3 regions of the Oceanobacillus aidingensis genome follow, and region 1 is predicted to be linked to each of the others. Evidence: predicted binding sites of a transcription regulator. Region 1 holds the regulator's gene; each other region holds the start of a gene.
The links. The regulator NrdR, encoded in region 1, represses ribonucleotide reductase genes. The targets are predictions, from matches to a motif close to AACACNATATATNGTGTT.
Positions count from the first base shown of each region.

Region 2: a site for NrdR is predicted at 2,448-2,465, ahead of ACFO3P_RS22180 (vitamin B12-dependent ribonucleotide reductase). Genes of this name have one in related genera too.
Region 3: a site for NrdR is predicted at 3,908-3,925, ahead of ACFO3P_RS13490 (anaerobic ribonucleoside triphosphate reductase). Genes of this name have one in related genera too.

Region 1 covers NZ_JBHSFT010000048.1:9,086-15,296, reverse strand. Annotated here, with positions in the region: gene ytxC (sporulation protein YtxC) at 1-301, opposite strand, end outside; gene dnaI (primosomal protein DnaI) at 788-1,717, opposite strand; gene ACFO3P_RS18630 (replication initiation and membrane attachment family protein) at 1,739-3,070, opposite strand; gene nrdR (transcriptional regulator NrdR) at 3,089-3,562, opposite strand; gene ACFO3P_RS18620 (cytosolic protein) at 3,583-3,966, opposite strand; gene ACFO3P_RS18615 (methyl-accepting chemotaxis protein) at 4,346-6,034, shown strand; gene ACFO3P_RS18610 (glyceraldehyde-3-phosphate dehydrogenase) at 6,147-6,211, opposite strand, start outside.
Region 2 covers NZ_JBHSFT010000050.1:238,890-245,100, reverse strand. Annotated here, with positions in the region: gene ACFO3P_RS22180 (vitamin B12-dependent ribonucleotide reductase) at 1-2,388, opposite strand, end outside; gene ACFO3P_RS22175 (rhodanese-like domain-containing protein) at 2,718-3,092, shown strand; gene gcvPB (aminomethyl-transferring glycine dehydrogenase subunit GcvPB) at 3,185-4,645, opposite strand; gene gcvPA (aminomethyl-transferring glycine dehydrogenase subunit GcvPA) at 4,638-5,987, opposite strand; gene gcvT (glycine cleavage system aminomethyltransferase GcvT) at 6,069-6,211, opposite strand, start outside.
Region 3 covers NZ_JBHSFT010000020.1:66,954-73,164, reverse strand. Annotated here, with positions in the region: gene cysI (assimilatory sulfite reductase (NADPH) hemoprotein subunit) at 1-668, shown strand, start outside; gene cobA (uroporphyrinogen-III C-methyltransferase) at 815-2,305, shown strand; gene ACFO3P_RS13500 (sirohydrochlorin chelatase) at 2,390-3,166, shown strand; gene ACFO3P_RS13495 (precorrin-2 dehydrogenase/sirohydrochlorin ferrochelatase family protein) at 3,166-3,780, shown strand; gene ACFO3P_RS13490 (anaerobic ribonucleoside triphosphate reductase) at 3,974-5,851, shown strand; gene nrdG (anaerobic ribonucleoside-triphosphate reductase activating protein) at 5,848-6,211, shown strand, end outside.

The DNA.
Region 1 (6,211 bases):
TTTCAAACAAAATCCACATAGAAAAATCATAAATACGGTTGATTTCATCCGGATCTGAAAAATAATAATTATCGGTAATCTTACCAATAATGATGTCAGAAAGATGCTCTTCTATAAAAACCTCTGCCATCACGGAGCTTATCACATGGATGAACTCCTTCTCTGTTAAATCACCTTCCAGCCTTAATCTGCTGCTCCAGGCATTTGTTTGTTGATGTACTCTGATCTGCTTTTTATATGGAGTCAACTGATTACGAAAAACCGTTACTTCTTTATCCGATTCAAAATACAGTTCCAACAATACATATCACCCTCATCCACTTACAAACTGTTACAATTATATGGACAAGGTTATATAAAAATGCGTAAACTAGTCAGACTAGCAAATGAAAGTCATGTAGTATAAGAAAAGTTGAAACCAAACCATGTTTGATAACCCTGCCAGTCAGCAAGTTTTCTTTAAAGGAAATGAGCTTGGGGGCTGCGGAAAACGGTGTATATTTCTGGGGTTCAGGATTACCAATGTTGTCAGGTTAGTGCGGCCGCTACGGAAAAACACTACGCTTTCCCATAGGAGTCTACGTGTTTTTCCTCCGCTAGACAGGTTTTATTACTATCTATATCAAATTTAATAAAATTCATTAACCTGACAATATTGTTAGGTTTACTCCCCCATGAAACCCTCTAGCTTTTTACCTACGTTTCCTGTTCATAAAAAAAGATTTCCGTATCTGAGCGGAAATCTTTTTTTATGAAGGCAGATTGTGAATCATGTGTGTTCAAATCGTTATTCGTCTCTTCTATTTTTACCGGACATTTTTACCACGCTGCTAACCTGCTTAATCCGCTCAATAATCCGGCCGGCTTTCACTTCTTCCACACCGTTTCTGGTGCTTGCCAATTCTTTCTCCAGTTCATTCAAATCAAAATTGGAGGAGAAAAAGACAGGCAAGCCTTCCATCATCCGGTATTGCAGTACGGAGCCCAACACTTCATCCCGAAACCAGGCAGATTGCAATTCCGCTCCAATATCATCTAACATTAACACATCCGCTTTCTTAAAGAAATCTATCTTTTCGTTAAATGAATCATCTTTAAAGGAACCTTTTATTTCCCGGACAAACTCTGGCATGTAAATCAAGGTAGTAGAGTAATTTCTCTTTTTCAGCTCATTTGCTATCGCGCCGAGCAAATAGGTTTTTCCAATTCCAAATGATCCATGAAGATACAATCCTTTTTTCGGCAGCCCGCTTTTTGCTTCTTCTAAAAAGCTGATAATCTCACCAATAGCTGAAATTCTTGACTTATCTTGGATCACTTCTGACATTTTTGCTTCTAAAATCTCCTTCGGCATATAAAGGCTCTGAAAAAGCTTCTGTTGTGCTTCCTGTTCCTCAACCTGAATACGTGAATGACATTTTTCATAGCTCAGTCTAATTTCATTTTTATCCATACTTAATACCGGAGAGTAACCCTGCATCAAATTCTGGCACTCTCCGAAAGATGCACAACGGTCACATTGTTTCGATTGTGATTTATATTCATAGAGCCGCATTAAATTCTTTTCAATATCGTGGTCAGTCAGTTCCGGATGGTCACGCAAAAATGCTTTAACAGAGGGATCACTTAGAATTTCATTTTTTATTCTAGTGTAATTGGTTTTGAAGTTCTCATTTTTGTCCATCCATGCTTTTAATTCGGATTGTATCGGTTTCACCTATTATCCCTCCTTTTCATCTCAGCTTTCATTTAAATATTTTTGCAGCTTAGCTTCAATTTCCTGCTGCTCTTGTTCGCTTATATTGCTGTCTGTTGTATTTTTTGATGGTGTCTTTTTCCGGTTATTAAACCAGTCCGGAACAACTTCTTTTTTATAGTTGTTATTATAATTATAATTATTACTTTTCCTTGGTTTACTTTTGGATGATTTATATTTTTCCTGTTCTTGTTTAGCAAAGTTCATGGCATCTTTTGCTGTTTTCAATCCAACTCTTGACCAATGGCCAGCAATGGTTTCCATATACGCTTTAGACAGCTTCATATTGGATTGCAGCAGAACATAATGAATCAGTACATTCATGACAGGAGCTGGCAGCCCCTGTTTAGTCATCACTTCCCGGACTACTTTAATATCCTGCTCCGAAGCATGGTTTCCGTCAGATAAATCCTCCAATAACTGCTTTGGTGATATGTTCTCCAGCTCGTGAATCAGCTGCTCTTCTTTTGTCGCAGGCTGCTTCATAGAAACTTGCGTATCAACAGCTGCCATTTTTTCGTTTAAACGGATAGCCTGTCCATTATTACGGGAGATAAACATATCATGGCAAGCAGATTTAAATTCTTCCTGATTCAATTGGTTATCTTCATCAAGTGCCCATAAAAGTGCTTTTTCTATTTCTATACTTTCTGCATCATATAATACCTTCATCTGATAAATGAGTTTTTTATTTACAGAATGTAAAACTTTTTCAGCCGGAATAAACCGCTGACGAAGCGACTGTTCTATCCATGAAAAATCCATTAAATCCGTTTCTCTATTTTCTTTTTCATTTTCCATATTCAGAACAGCAGACGAAGAAGGTGTAATCGTATCAAACACTTCATTAAAATCAGCTGTTACCTCTTCCCCATAAGCGATGCTGTCCTTTACATAACGAGCATAAAGCTCATTATATTTCTGTTCTCCTATATGATGTAATAATAGCTGGGACAGCATAGGTTCTCCCAAAAATTGATTGGGGGAATAAGGACGCTGCACACTATAAGTATAATAATCTCTGTTGTCCTCTCTTCGTTTATAGGTCTTTAATAACCCGATAGCTTCCAATTTTATACGTGCACGGTAAATATTATCCAGCGTTAAATTCAAATATGTCATTAATGTATGATGTGTCTGCACTTTTTGCGCATAATCTACCTCATAAAATAATGTATAGTATAACGAAATTGCCTGAATCCCAATCAACGGCTGATAAAAATGCGTCAATGATGCATTAAAATCAATGAAAGGCTGTTCATCCATAACAACATGGTACCCATCAATAGGAAGGATTTTTCCGATTACATTCATTTCAACCCATCCTTTATTTTATTCTTCCTGTGTTTGTTTATCTGTCTTGATAATTTCTTTCAACTCATCCAAGAAAACAGTTATATCCTTAAATTGACGATAGACAGAAGCAAACCTGACATAAGATACTTCATCCACCTCAGCAAGTCTTTCCATCACCATTTCGCCTACATTATGACTGGAAACCTCTGAGTTCCCTTCATTCCGTAATTTCTTTTCTACATCTAAAGCAATATTTTCTATCGTATCTATCGCCACAGGGCGTTTCTCACAAGCTCTGATAATCCCTCTGGTAAGTTTTTCCCTTGAAAACTCCTGACGCATGCCATCTTTTTTCACAACAATGAGTGGTACTTCTTCAATCCGTTCAAAAGTGGTAAAACGAAATCCGCACTTCTCACATTCCCGGCGTCTGCGTATAGCTGCTCCCTCTTCAATTGGACGAGAATCTAACACTTTCGTATTTTTATTATTGCAGTTAGAACAACGCATTTCGTTCACTCCTTCTTCATTTACCCTTCTATTAATGGTAATTGTTCATTCACATGCTGATACATTCTTTTTATGATTTTATTACTGTAACCTAAATCTATCTGGAGAGGTGTTTCTGTAGTCACTGAAAAGTCAAGCGCTGTATAATACGGCCGGACCATAATGACTGTAGCAATAATGAAAACTTTTTTACCTCGTTTACTGACAGCACTAATCTCCCCATGCTGCTCCGAGCTGGCATGAATCGAAAAGTCAGAGCTTCCATTAAAATACGTCTCTAGTTCCTGAATAACAGTATTCTTACTCGCTTTATAATATCTGGTTTTTAAGCTTGCATCTATATGATGATCACTTGTTTCTGCATGATTACTAAAAAAACGTTTCATTTTATACCCTATTGACATAAACATACACATCCTATATTCATCGCTATAAAAAACTATTCTACAAGCATCTCTTTTCTCTGTAAACAGCATTGCAGCGTATTTATTCTACCGTATCTTCCAATTCTTTTAAACATATAAATACATACATATACGTATATATTATTTTAACATGATTTGTACATTTAAACTACTTTCCCAAAATAGAGTAAACTGCGGATTTAATATAAGCACATTAAAAAGACATTTATAGAACATAAACCCGTTTAAATTTCTTGGTATTATTCTCATGAAATAGTCATAAAGACTTATTACATATTGTTCAACAACAACCGATAAAGTAATTAAGAAAGCCATTATCCATAAAGATGTCATTTTAAAAAAGAAGGAGTATGTTTTAATGAGTGTAGGAAAGAAATTGAATTTATCTTTTACTGTATTAATTGTTTTATTGGCTGTTTCTGTTGGAAGCAGCATCATGAATTTGAAAAACATTGAAAATGATGTAGGGGAGGCAATGGATTCACGCCTGGAGCAGCTTATGTTAATTGAAAATATCCGCTATGATGTTGCGATGCAGGCGCTCCATACCCGTTCAATGATTTTAGAACCGGAGGAAGATATCCATAGAGAGAATCTTATAGCTGTCGCTGCAGACCTTGACGGCAATTTAGATGAATTACAAGGCTATTTAGCATCTGAGGAAATGAGATCATATTGGGATCAGGCTAATGCCCCGAATAATGATTTCAATGAGGCAATGCCAGATATTATAGCTGATGTGGAAAATGGGAATATCGAAGAGGCGACAGAAATCGTCAATACAACTGTACAGGATATCAACACTGCTATGCTTGATGCAGCTGAAGAAATGGAAATCTATCAAACTGGACAAATGGATAATATCGATAGCGAAATAAGCTCTGCCATTGTTACTGCCCAGGTTATTTCATTCGTTGTTCTGGGTGCAAGTATACTCATTGGTATTGGTTTAATGTTCTATGTTCGCCGTTCTATCACAGCCCCATTAGTAAGTGTCATGGATGTTGCAAGGAAATTTGGTGATGGTGATCTATCTGCAGAGGATATAGCTGTTAAATCTAAAGATGAACTAGGTCAGCTGGCTGCAATTTTCAATGCTTCTAAAAATAATACCCGGGACTTAATTATGCGTATTCAACACAATGCGGAACAGCTGGGTGCATCATCCGAAGAGCTTTCAGCAAGCGCTGAAGAAGCATCTGCAACAACGGAAGAAGTGACGAAGCAGGCTGCGGAGACTGCGGAAACTTCTCAAACTGCAGCACACGCCGCAAATGAAAGCTCCATTGCAATGGGAGAAACCGCTCAGGGTGTTCAGCGAATTGCTGAAGCTGCGCAGTCACTTCATGCTTCTTCCAGCGAAACAAGTGAAGCCGCACAAAATGGAACATTGGTTATCGGGGACGCTCAGCAGCAAATGAATCACATAAATGAATCTGCTTCTTCTGTCAATGATCTTGTGCTGAAACTGGCAAAACAAACCGAAGAAATTGAAAATATTACGAAGGTCATTACTGATATCACAGATCAAACCAATCTATTAGCATTAAATGCAGCGATTGAGGCAGCCCGTGCAGGTGAACAAGGAAAAGGTTTTTCAGTTGTAGCAGATGAAGTACGCAAGCTAGCTGAGCAATCCAAAAAATCAGCCAGCTCTATTAGTCTGTTAACCACAGAAATCAAAAATGATACAGAAAATGTGGAGAAAGCCATGCAAACTGCTTTACCTGCTGTTCAAAAAGGAGTAGAGGTTATTACTGAGGCCGGAACATCTTTTGAAGCGATTGTGACTGCTGTCCAAGGAATGACACACGAAATCCAGGAGGTTTCAGCAACCTCACAGGAGCTTTCAGCAAGCGCAGAACAAGTTTCTGCCTCCGTTACAGAAATTTCAACCGGATCACAGGTCATGTCTGGCAATATTGACACGATTGCCGCTTCAATGGAAGAACAATCTGCAACGATGAATGAAGTTGCCCATGTCGCCACCTCCTTAAGTGAAACTGCTCAAGGATTGCAGGAGGAGACACAGAAATTTAAAGTATAAGACAGAAAAACATCCGCATAAACGCTCAAGCGGATGTTTTTCTGCTGTTATAAGAATCTCTTTTCGGGAAAAAGGAAGCTGATATAGAAACCCGCTTCCCTTTTATATCGTTCTATGATGTTAAACGCACTTTCTGTTCCAGTCTATAACCTACATAGCTGACTAAATCGACAACAC
Region 2 (6,211 bases), on a different contig from region 1:
CTCATCCGGGAATAATTCTGTCTGCTCCCCTACTTGGTTATCCTCTGCTTTTAAGGTTAAGACCTGCGAATCTCTGCTTCCATCCACATAGACCGTACCGCCTTTGGCACCGCCCTTATACAGACGGCGGTAAACACTTTCTACCTGATCAACGGTATATCCTTTTGGTGCATTTACTGTTTTGGAAATCGAGCTGTCCACCCAGCGCTGAATCACACATTGTGTATCCGCATGCGCTTCCGGACTTAAGTCCATTGCGGTTACAAACCACTCCGGCAGCTCTTTATCCGCTGCTTCTGGATGTTCATTTAAATATTCTTCCACAATATCCGCTTTTACTTCGATAAATTTACCTAATCGTCCGCTTCTGTAGTAAGAAAAGGAGAAGTATGGTTCCAGTCCTGTGCTTACTCCGACCATCGTGCCTGTACTTCCAGTTGGAGCGACAGTCAGCAGATGCGAGTTGCGGATACCATGCTCTAATACGCCTTCCCGAATGTCTGCAGGCATTTTTTGCATATATCCCGTTTGGATGAAACGTTCACGGAGCGTTTTTGTTTCTTCCTCTGTTTCACCCACCAGGAAAGGAAAGCTTCCTTTTTCTTTCGCCAACTCGATTGAAGTGCGGTAAGCAGTAGCTGCCATGATTTCAAACACTTGGTCAATCAGCTTATTTCCTTCTTCTGAGCCATAAGCTGTTTCACAATAAATCAATAAATCATGCAGTCCCATCACGCCTAAGCCGACACGTCTTTCTCCTAAAGCCTGTTTTCTATTTTCTTCTAAGAAATATGGCGTTGCGTTAATTACATTATCCTGCATCCGCACACCAGTTTCTACAGTATCTTTTAATTTTTCTACATTTACCTTTTTGGTATCTTTATCTGCCATTTCAGCAAGGTTGACGGCAGCCAAATTACAAACAGAAAACGGAGCAAGCGGCTGCTCACCGCAAGGGTTTGTCGCAACAACCTGCTGACCATACGCTTTTGCATTTGTCATTTCATTGGCATTATCTATAAAGAAAATGCCCGGTTCTGCAGAGTATGTTGCACAAATATTAATCAAGTTCCACAGTTCCTTTGCTTTCACTTTCCGGTAAACCCGAACACCATAGCCCATTTCTTCCCATTTACGGACATCGCCCACCTCATACCATTGTTCATTATAGGCTTTCATTTCTTCCGGTGTATAATTTTCTACATCTGGAAAGCGCAGCTCATAATAATCGTCTTTTTCCACGGCTTCCATAAATTCCTTTGTAATACAGACAGAAATATTTGCTCCTGCCAGGAAATCCGGGTTATGGACGGAATACGTTCCTCCATCGCGCAATAACTCCGCCGCCTGCTTCATGGCAGCATCTGTGAAGCCGCCTTGGCCGGGGATGGCTTTATAATTGACGATTCCCTGATACAAATCAAATTCTGTTTCTGTCAGCGGGGTAAATTTTAACTTCTCATTTGCCAGCTGCTTCATTTGCTCGTCTTCTGTATTTTCTATTAAATAACGTAAAATACGCGGATTCTGCATTTTAGAAATAATAAATTCTACAATATCCGGGTGCGAATCGACGAGCATAATCATTTGTGCTCCGCGTCTGGAACCGCCCTGTTCAACCAGATTCGTCAATTTGGCGATATCATCCAGCCAGGAGACACTTCCTGAAGATTTTCCGTTGACTCCTCTGGCCAATGTATTTCGCGGTCTTAATGTGGAACCGTTCGTGCCGACACCGCCGCCACGTGACATAATTTCCATTACCTGTTTACGATGATCGGAAATGCCTTCGCGTGAATCTTTTACAAAAGGCATCACATAACAGTTAAAATAGGTTACATCGGTTTCAGCGCCTGCTCCATATAGCACACGTCCCGCCGGAATAAAATTCATAGAAGCCAATTGATTATAGAAAGCATCAAATGATCTGGCTTTTCTTTCTTCAGTTTCCTCCACTTCGGAAAGCCCGCTCGCATTTCTTTTGGCAATTTGTTCATAATAAATTTCCAACGGCTTTTCGATAACATCGAGTGAACGCGTAATCATCCCGCTTTCCCGTTCTTCTTCCTTATCTAAAACTCCGACATAATCGGATTCGACAGCTACTTCCGCCTTGTTTTCTTCCCAATTAATATCTATAATAAATCCTAGACCCCGAGCGGGAAATTTAGGGTCTGCTTTTACGGTTAAAACAACAAAATCACCTTTTTTTAATGTTTTTTTCTCTGTATCTTTATATGCATACCGGTCCAGCATGACCAATCTCGACACGCCTTGATGAGTGATATGCATTTCTTTTGTGATTGGGTGCACTGCTTCAAATTTTTTTATATCTTCATTAAGCGCCTCGATATTAACCTGCCTTAATGACTCGAAATGGATAGTCAATGTTATCGCTCCTTGTCTTGCAATTGATTACTTATTAGTTTATCATAACTCTTCTCCATAAAACAATATATAGTATCTAATTCATTATTCCGACACAATATATAGTTAATTATCAGAAAAGCAAGTAACTTTCATGCAATCTCTGGTTACTTTTTTTATTCCCTTAAAGCGGATTTGAAACACCTCTTTTACCAAAAATAATAATCCGGAACTGGAAAGAGGATATTTTTTTAAGATGAATATCCGCCTGCAAAATAAAAACTTTGAAAAATAAAAACGCTGCCCATATAATAAGAGTGTAGAATATAAAGATAGACGGGGGAAACAAAATGACATTTTTACTCATTGCTTTAGTTGTTCTGCTTGCGATTACTATTTTTCGCTACTATAGACAACGCACTTATTTAAATGTACTGACAGAAGATCAATTTGTAGAAGGCTACCGCAAAGCACAATTGATCGATGTACGTGAGCCGCAGGAATTTGATAAAGGTCATATTCTCGGAGCGCGTAATATCCCGGTAACGCAAATGAAGCAAAGACTTGTGGAATTGAGAAAGGACAAGCCGGTCTACCTGTATTGTCAAAACAGCAGCCGTTCCGCAAGAGCTGCGCAGCTCCTGCATAAAAAAGGATTTGAAGAAATTTATCAGCTTAAAGGCGGATTTAAAAAATGGACTGGAAAGATTAAAATGAAAAAATAAAGCCTTTGTTTTCCATTTTGTGAAAGCTGTTAATTGGGCTAAAAATAAAAGCTGATTCAGAGCATAACCTCTGAATCAGCTTTTATGATGGTTTACGATTCTTCGTACCGCAAGATTGGTTTACGTGCAGCGGTTGCTTCATCCATCCGCTTCACAATTGTATGATGTGGTGCCTCCTGTACAGTTTCCGGGTCTTTTTCTGCTTCTTTTGCTATACGGGTCATGATATCAATAAAGGAATCGAGCGTTTCTTTCGATTCTGTTTCAGTAGGCTCAATCATCATCCCTTCTTCCACATTCAACGGAAAATAAATGGTAGGTGGATGAATATCAAAATCCAGCAGCCTTTTCGCCATATCTAATGTGCGGACGCCAAGTTTTTTCTGAATGCTCCCCGACAGTACAAATTCATGCTTACAATGCTGCGGATAAGGCAGTTGAAATACTTTTTCTAACTGACGCATCATATAATTCGCATTGAGTACGGCATATTCGCTGACCTTTTTCAGGCCCTCTGCTCCCATCGTACGAATATACGTATACGCACGCAGGTTAATACCAAAATTCCCATAGAACGGTTTTATCCGGCCGATAGACTGTGGTCTGTCATAATCAAAGCGAAACGAGTCCTTTTCCTTCATAATTAATGGTTTTGGCAAATATGTTGCCAGCTCTTCGCTGACTCCCACCGGTCCTGAGCCTGGACCGCCGCCGCCATGCGGACCTGTGAACGTTTTATGAAGATTTAAATGTACTGCATCAAATCCCATATCTCCCGGTCTGACATAACCCATAATCGCATTTAAATTAGCGCCGTCATAGTAAAGCTTACCGCCGGCATCATGTATTATTTCTGCCATTTCTAAAATATCTTTTTCAAATAATCCTAACGTGTTTGGGTTGGTAAGCATCAAGGCTGCTGTATCTACCCCGACAACCCGCCGCAAATCATCCAGATCCACTAATCCTTCTTCATTTGATTTCACGGTAACTGCTTCAAACCCGGCTACTGCTGCAGACGCCGGATTGGTTCCATGGGCAGAATCCGGTACAATGACTTTTGTACGGTTATAATCCCCATTGGCCTCATGAAAAGCACGAATCATCATTAATGCAGTCCACTCTCCCTGCGCACCGGCAGCTGACTGTAATGAAACCTCATGCATGCCAGTAATTTCTTTTAATGACTCCTGCAAATCATAGAGCATCTCCAGAGCACCCTGCACCGTGTTTGGATCTTGATAGGGATGAATATGACTGAAGCCTTCCAGACGCGCAATGTCTTCATTAATTTTCGGATTATACTTCATCGTGCAGGAACCAAGGGGATAGAACCCGGAATCTACCCCATAATTGCGGGATGCCAGCCCAGTGTAATGACGAATAATATCCAGTTCACTTACTTCTGGCAGCTTAGGAGGTTCTTTGCGAATATAGACGTCCTCTAATTCTTCCTCTAAATCAAAGGCATCTATTTCCAATTCCGGCAAGCTGTAGCTCGTTCTCCCTTCTTTACTGCGTTCAAATAATAATGGAAAATTTTTATCAGCCATGCATATCCCTCAATTCTTTTGCAAGTTGGTCTATCTCTTGTTTTGTACGAATTTCTGTCACAGCCACAAGCATCTGACCATGATAGGAAGGGTCGATTTTTCCCAAATCAAAACCGCCAAGAATTCCTTTTTCAAGCAATGCAGCATTTACTTTAGTAATGTCCTGATTTAACTGAATGACAAATTCATTGAAGAATGGGCCATCATAAACTATCGAAATACCTTCTTCTTTCAATTTCTTCTTTGCATAACGGGCTTTTTGCATATTCATTTCGGACATTTTCCGTATCCCATGCTTGCCGATAGAGCTCATCGCAACAGAGCTTGCTAATGCATTCAGCGCCTGATTGGAGCATATATTGGAAGTTGCCTTGTCACGTCGAATATGCTGTTCCCGTGCCTGCAGCGTCAGCACATAGCCTCTGACTCCATTTTCATCCTTTGTCTGACCGACCAGACGTCCCGGAACCTTGCGCATTAATTTTTTACTTGTTGCAAAATATCCGCAATGCGGCCCGCCAAATTGGGCTGGAATCCCGAATACCTGCGTGTCGCCGGTTACAATGTCCGCACCAAATTCTCCCGGCGGAGTCAGATAGCCGAGGGCGAGCGGATTGCTGGACACGATCAGCATGGTCTTCTTTTGATTTTCTAACAGCTTTTGGATTGCTTCCATTGGCTCTATCTGCCCGAAAAAATTCGGATATTGGACGACAACACCCGCAATATCCTCATTCAGAAGTTCCTCCAAATGGACGAGATCTGTTTTTCCATTTTGTAATGGAATCGGAATCATTTCAACTTCCTGTCCTTTCGCGTACGTATGAATAACCTGTTGATATTCAGGGTGGACGGCGTCTGATACCAGCACTTTCTTACGTTTGGTCTGGGCGGCACTCAGATTTACTGCTTCTGCTAAAGACGTACCTCCGTCATACATAGAAGAATTTGCGATTGGTAAAGCTGTCAGTTCAGAGATCATTGTCTGAAATTCAAAAATTGCCTGCAATTCTCCCTGGGAAATTTCCGGCTGATAAGGTGTATATGCTGTATAAAATTCAGATTTCGAAATGACATGATCAACAATGGAAGGTGTGTAATGATCATATACACCTGCCCCAAGAAAGGATACAACGTCTTTCGTGGATGTGTTTCTATTTGCCATCGCTGTTAATTCCTTCATCAATGCATATTCATTCTTTGGTTCTTTTAACTCCAATTCCTTCTGGAGACGAACGCTGCCTGGGATATCTGCAAACAGCTCCTCCGTATTCTCTATCCCTATGGTCTCCATCATTTCTTGTTTATCTTCCCTGGTCATCGGTAAATAACGAAACTCCATCTTTTCTCCCCCTTATTTTACTGCACTAATAAAGTGAAACTTTTTTCCCCGAACTCTTTTTCCTGTGAAAATGTACGATGATTATCTACGGTAGAACGGTGTCTCGACCACCTTCGCTTTTAAGCGGCGCTTTCGGACCTGAACCTCCACCTCTGCTCCAATCTTTGCGGAATCAGATTGAATCAGTACGAGCCCAATATTTTTGTTTAGTGTAGGTGACTGTG
Region 3 (6,211 bases), on a different contig from region 1:
AAGGGACGAAGAATCGCTGGAATTTTACGCTTTTTATTCAAAATGGACGTATTCAGGATAAAGAAGACTATCAGCTGATGACGGGACTGCGGGAAATTGCCAAAATTCATACCGGAGATTTCCGTTTAACGGCAAACCAAAACCTGGTAATCGGAAATGTCACCAGTCAGAAGAAAAAGGAAATCATCGCACTTATCGAGCAGTATGGACTGTCAGATGGAAAGGAGCAATCTGCATTACGCCGTAATTCCATGGCTTGTGTTGCTTTTCCGACCTGCGGCTTGGCGATGGCTGAATCAGAGCGTTATCTGCCTTCCTTGATTGAGAAACTGGAAACACTGCTGGAAGAAGAAGGGCTACGTGATGAAGAAATTGTCATTCGGATGTCTGGCTGCCCGAACGGATGCTCACGAGCAGCATTAGGAGAAATTGGCTTTATTGGGAAAGCCCCAGGAAAATATAATATGTATCTAGGAGCAGGATTTGCCGGACAGCGTTTAAGCAAGATTTACCGGGAAAGCATTGGAGAAAAAGAAATTTTAGAAACGCTGCAGCCGATTATTCGGCATTATGCAAAGGAACGTCTGGATGGCGAACACTTCGGTGATTTTGTAGTTCGAAAAGAGTATGTGAAGGCTGTTACTTCTGGAGTAAACTTTCATGATTAAACGTTTTAAGGTTGAAAACTTTAAAGAAGAGACAGGGCTGCGGTTATCGCCCTGCTCTTCTTTAACTTTAAGAAAAGCAGGGCTATTGACTTGAAAAGCCGATTTGATACGAAAAAGCTTAGAAATGGATGAAATGAGGGTGACGAATGATGACAAAACCAGGATGTGTGTACTTAGTCGGAGCTGGTCCTGGAGATATTGGGTTAATGACTTTAAAAGGTTATACGTATTTGCAGCAGGCAGAAGTTGTTTTATACGATAGGCTGGTTAACCCTCTCTTACTGGAATATGCTTCACCGCAAGCAGAATTTATATATTGTGGTAAAATGCCTAAAAAACATATACTGCGTCAGGAAGCAATTAATGAGTTATTAGTAAAGCATGGCTTAGAAGGAAAGAATGTTGTGCGTTTGAAAGGCGGCGACCCAAGCGTATTTGGCCGGGTAGGCGAGGAGACAGCTGCACTGGAACAGGCCGGTGTGCCTTACGAGATTGTTCCAGGGATAACGGCGGGAATCGGAGCTGCTGCTTATGCGGGCGTGCCTGTTACACATCGTGAGCATAGCTTATCCTTTGCTGTTATTACAGGTCATGATAAGTCGCCTTCAGGTGAACCGCTGATTGACTGGCATGCTTTAGCGAACGGGATCGACACCATTGCGTTCTATATGGGATTGGGCAATCTGCCTTACATTTCAGAACAGCTCATCTCATATGGGCGGTCTTCGGATACGCCAGTTTTATTAATTCAATGGGGCACGACCGGAAAACAGAGAACGCTGCAGGGAAATCTTGCAACTATTGTACAGAAAGCAAAAGCGGCACAGTTTAAAAATCCAGCTATCATCTTAGTAGGAGATGTAAGCACACTGAAAAAAGGAGAAAGCTGGTTTGAAAGCAAGCCGCTGTTTAGTCAGCATTTGCTTCTCGGGCGGGCTGGTGAAGAACCGAGTGAAATGGCCCGGCATTTACGGGAGCAGGGAGCAGAGGTTTTTGAATTTCCGCGGATGCAAAAGAAAAAGCATCTGTTGAAAAAAGCCGATATTCCGGCAAATCGGGATCTTCTTTTTTTATCACCGGCAAGTGTGGACATTTTCTTCGAGTCTCTGCAGGCAAATAAAATCGATATTCGAAGGATTCAAGGTGAATTCTATGGAATTTCTAAAAAAACAGTAAAGGCCATAGAATCCTATCATTGTTTTGGAAAAGAAATAGCAGAACGGAGCCCCGACGCTTCCCCGCTGGTAATATTAGGAGACCCGGAAGGCTTCCATCGAAAAGAGCAGCGTTATCCATTCGTATTTGAGCCTGATTTCATTGCTACGCATAGCTTTATTCGTGTGCAGCAGACGGAGCAAACGTTCAGCCGTCTTCAGGAGGAGGAGCGTATCGAAACGATCATTTTTCCTAATGCGCGTTCTGTGAAAACAGTGACGGAAGGGTTTCAAGCTTGTGGAGAAACGCCAGAAAACATTAGTACCTATGCACGCGTGATTTGTTTTGGAGAAAAATCAAAGCAGGCTGCTGTCAAAGCAGGGTATGCTGTTTCGGAGGTATTATCTGAACCGACCGAAGAAGCACTGCAGGAAGTTCTTTTGCAAAAAGAAGCTCCGCTGGCTGCAGCGGCCTTTTCTTAAAATTTTTAAGTTTTACAATTAATATCGTTCATTAAGCAGAAATTTGCTAGACTTGAAAGAGAATGAGAGGAAGGGGAATACAGGATGCAGGCTATTTTATATATCGGGCATGGAAGCCGGGTACAACGGGGGAATGAGGAGCTTCTGGCTTTTGTAGACAGAGCGAAGAAAAAAAATCCGCAGATTCAGATACAGGAAACCTGCTTTATTGAACTTGCTTCACCATCCATCCAAACAGGCATCGACAGCTGTGTCCGGCAGGGAGCAGCACAGATTGCAGTTGTGCCGGTTCTATTGCTTTCAGCTGGGCATGCAAAGCAGGATATCCCAAAAGAAATAGGGCAGGCAGAAAAACGCTATCCAGACGTAACCTTTACCTATGGAAAGGTGATGGGAGTAGATCCGACAATCATTGATTTACTAAACAAACGCCTGGAAATGGGAGGACTGAAGCAAACCGGTAAACCGCCTGTGTATGAAGAACGCGAACCTGCTTCTGTATTACTTGTCGGGCGGGGCAGCAGTGATCCGGATGCCAATAGCGACCTTGCCAAAATTGCACGCTTATTATGGGAGGCAGCTCCGGTAAATGAAGTAAATACATGTTATCTGGCAGCAACCCGTCCTACATTGGATGAGGGGCTGGAGCAATTGCTTAAAAGTCCTAATTCGGTGGTGTATGTTGTCCCCTATTTGCTATTCTCCGGTGTATTAATGAGGGAGCTGCGCCAGAAATTAGATGAACTGTCTGAACGGACAGATAAACAATTTATTCTTTGTCCGTACTTAGGATTTGATGATCAGCTCGTTACAGTCCTAGTCGATCGAGTCAATACATTGCTGAAAGGAAGAGTCAGCTGATGCACATGCCGCTTTTTTTAGAGGTGAAGAATCAGACCGTCATTGCAGTCGGCGGAGGAGCTGTTGCAGCGAGAAAAATACGTCATTTTTTAGATGCTGGAGCTGCTATCACTATCATTGCGCCGAAGCTTCATCCATTTTTGCAGCAGCTTTATCAAAAAGGAAAAATCAAGTGGCAGGAAAGAGAGGTTCACGAGGGAGAACATTTTAATTGTCTATTTCTTTTATTGATGACAGATAAGAAAGAACTGAATGTGTCCCTTTATGAAAACAAACAGCCGCATCAGCTGGCTTATGTTGCAAATGATGCCATGAAAAGTGATGTATCCTTTCCTGCTGTTCTACAAAGGGGAGCGCTAAGCCTTGCGTTGTCCACCGGCGGTGCGAGTCCAATTTATGCAAAACAGTTAAAAAATAAGCTGGCGGATCAGCTGCCAGCAGAAATAGAAGCTGATCTTATCTTTCTTGATCAGGCAAGAAAAAGAATCCTCACCCTGCCTTTAACACCCGAGCAAAAAAAGCAGATTCTGCAGAAAATTACAGAAGAGGAATTCCTGCGGCAGGGTAACCGGCAGCAGCTTCTGGAAGAAATGCTTGAAACGGTTCAAAAATGACTTAAAAAATTCATAATCGGGATAGAGAATGAGAAGAAAAAGTGGTAAAAGTCATAAAATATCCATTTGAACTTCTTTCTAACCTCCTTTACCATAGAACTATATATAGTTCTGCTTTGTTTTTAAACATACTATATATAGTTTTTGAGTGCGTTGAAACGTATTTGCGGAGACGAAGAAGGAGGAATAGAAGATGGCGGAAGTAATGACTGCTCCTGAAAGTACAGAAGCAGATTTAATGCAGGATTTTCAAGAGATTGTATCCAGCACCAATCAGGATTTAATACAGGAGAATGCCAATGTGGACGGGAAATCACCATGCGGGCAGATGAACAAGTTTGCTAGTGAAAGTGCAAAACTTTATGCGAAAGAAAAGATGTTGAGCCGAGAAGCGAAGCAGGCAATGGAGGATAATTATATTCATATTCATGATTTAGATTATATGCCCACGGGGACAGCGACCTGCTGCCAAATTCCTTTAGGAAAATTGTTGGAAAAAGGGTTTAACACAGGGCATGGACATATGCGCTCCCCACAAAGCATTCTGAGTGCGATGGCATTAGCGGCAATCGTTTTTCAAAGCAACCAAAATCAGCAGCATGGTGGACAGAGCTTCCAGGCGTTTGATTATGATTTAGCGCCGTTTGTGAAGAAGTCCTATCAAAAGCGGCTGCATAGATTACAGCAATATCAGCTTCCCCTTGCTCCACAGGAATTGGAGAAGTTAGCTTGGGAGGAAACGGACCGGGAATGCTACCAGGCCTGTGAAGCGTTTATTCATAATTTGAACAGCCTCCATTCCAGAAGCGGCGGTCAGGTTCCATTTACGTCAATCAATTATGGAACAGATACAAGCAGAGAAGGAAGACTGATTATAAAAAATCTTCTTTTAGCTACACAGGCTGGTTTAGGAAAAGGGGAGACACCAATTTTTCCGATTCAAATTTTTAAAATGAAAAAAGACGTTAATTTTTATAAAGCGGATCCAAACTATGATTTGTATCAGCTGGCTTTGGAAACAACAGCAAAAAGGCTTTTTCCAAACTTCAGCTTTATCGATGCGCCATTCAACTTCGTTTATTATGAAGAAGGAAATCCGGATTCGGAAGTAGCTTATATGGGCTGCCGTACGCGTATTATGGCTAATCGTCATGGAGAAGAAAATAGTCTCGGGCGCGGCAATATCTCCTTTACCAGTATTAATTTAGTGAAAATAGCGCTGACCTCATCAACCGTCGAGGCATTTATGGCGAAATTAGAGGTCTATACGGAAATGGTCATTCGTCAATTGTATGAACGGTATGTATTTCAGGCAAATAAACTTGTGAATAACTTCACTTTTTTGCATGGAGAAGGCGTCTGGACAGGCAGTGACGAATTAAATCCAGAGGATACATTGGAAGAGGTATTGAAGCAGGGGAGTTTAAGTGTTGGTTTTATTGGCCTGGCGGAGTGTTTAAAAGCATTGACAGGTAAGCATCATGGAGAATCAGAACAGGCGCAGGAGCTGGGAGAAGAGATTGTTGCCTTTTTACGGAAGAAATGTGACGAGGCTGCAGAAGACTATGATTTGAATTATTCGCTGATTGCAACACCGGCAGAAGGGCTGAGTGGCCGATTTGTGAAGCAGGATTGCAAGGATTTTGGAAAAAGAGACGGAATTACAGACAGAGATTATTATACAAATTCGTTTCATATTCCTGTGTACTATCCGATTCGAGCTGTGGAGAAAATAAAACGGGAAGCTGTCTATCACCCATATACCAATGCGGGTCATATCACTTATATTGAAGTAGACGGAGATGTCAGCAAAAATATAAAAGCTATCGACACCCTTGTGAAAACCATGGCTGAAAGCGGGATTGGCTATGGCAGTGTAAACCATCCGGTCGACCGCTGTCAAAGCTGCGGCTATACCGGAACGATCGATAACGAGTGTCCAAGCTGTCAAATCGCGGATGAAAGACAATTTGACCGGATTCGCCGTATTACCGGCTATCTGGTAGGAACAATGGATAAATGGAATACAGCAAAAGCATCGGAAGAACGAGACAGAGTGAGGCATGTATGATGGAAACAGCACGGATTTTATCCATTTATCATGATTCAGTCGTTGATGGAGAGGGCTTACGTACGGTTATTTTCTTTGCCGGCTGTCCCCATTACTGCAAGGGATGCCATAATCCAAGGTCCTGGAATATACGGAATGGCAAGGAGATGGATGTGCAGCAGATTGTCGAGGAGGCATGGAATCCATTGACAGATATTACGTTAAGCGGCGGAGATCCATTTTACCAGGCACAGGCTGCAGCAAGTATTGCCAGACAATTGAAGGCGCTTGGGAAAAATATATGGGCGTATACTGGATGGACGATCGAAGAGCTGCGTGAGAACAAAGATCCGCATCAGCTGGAGCTTCTTAACTATGTAG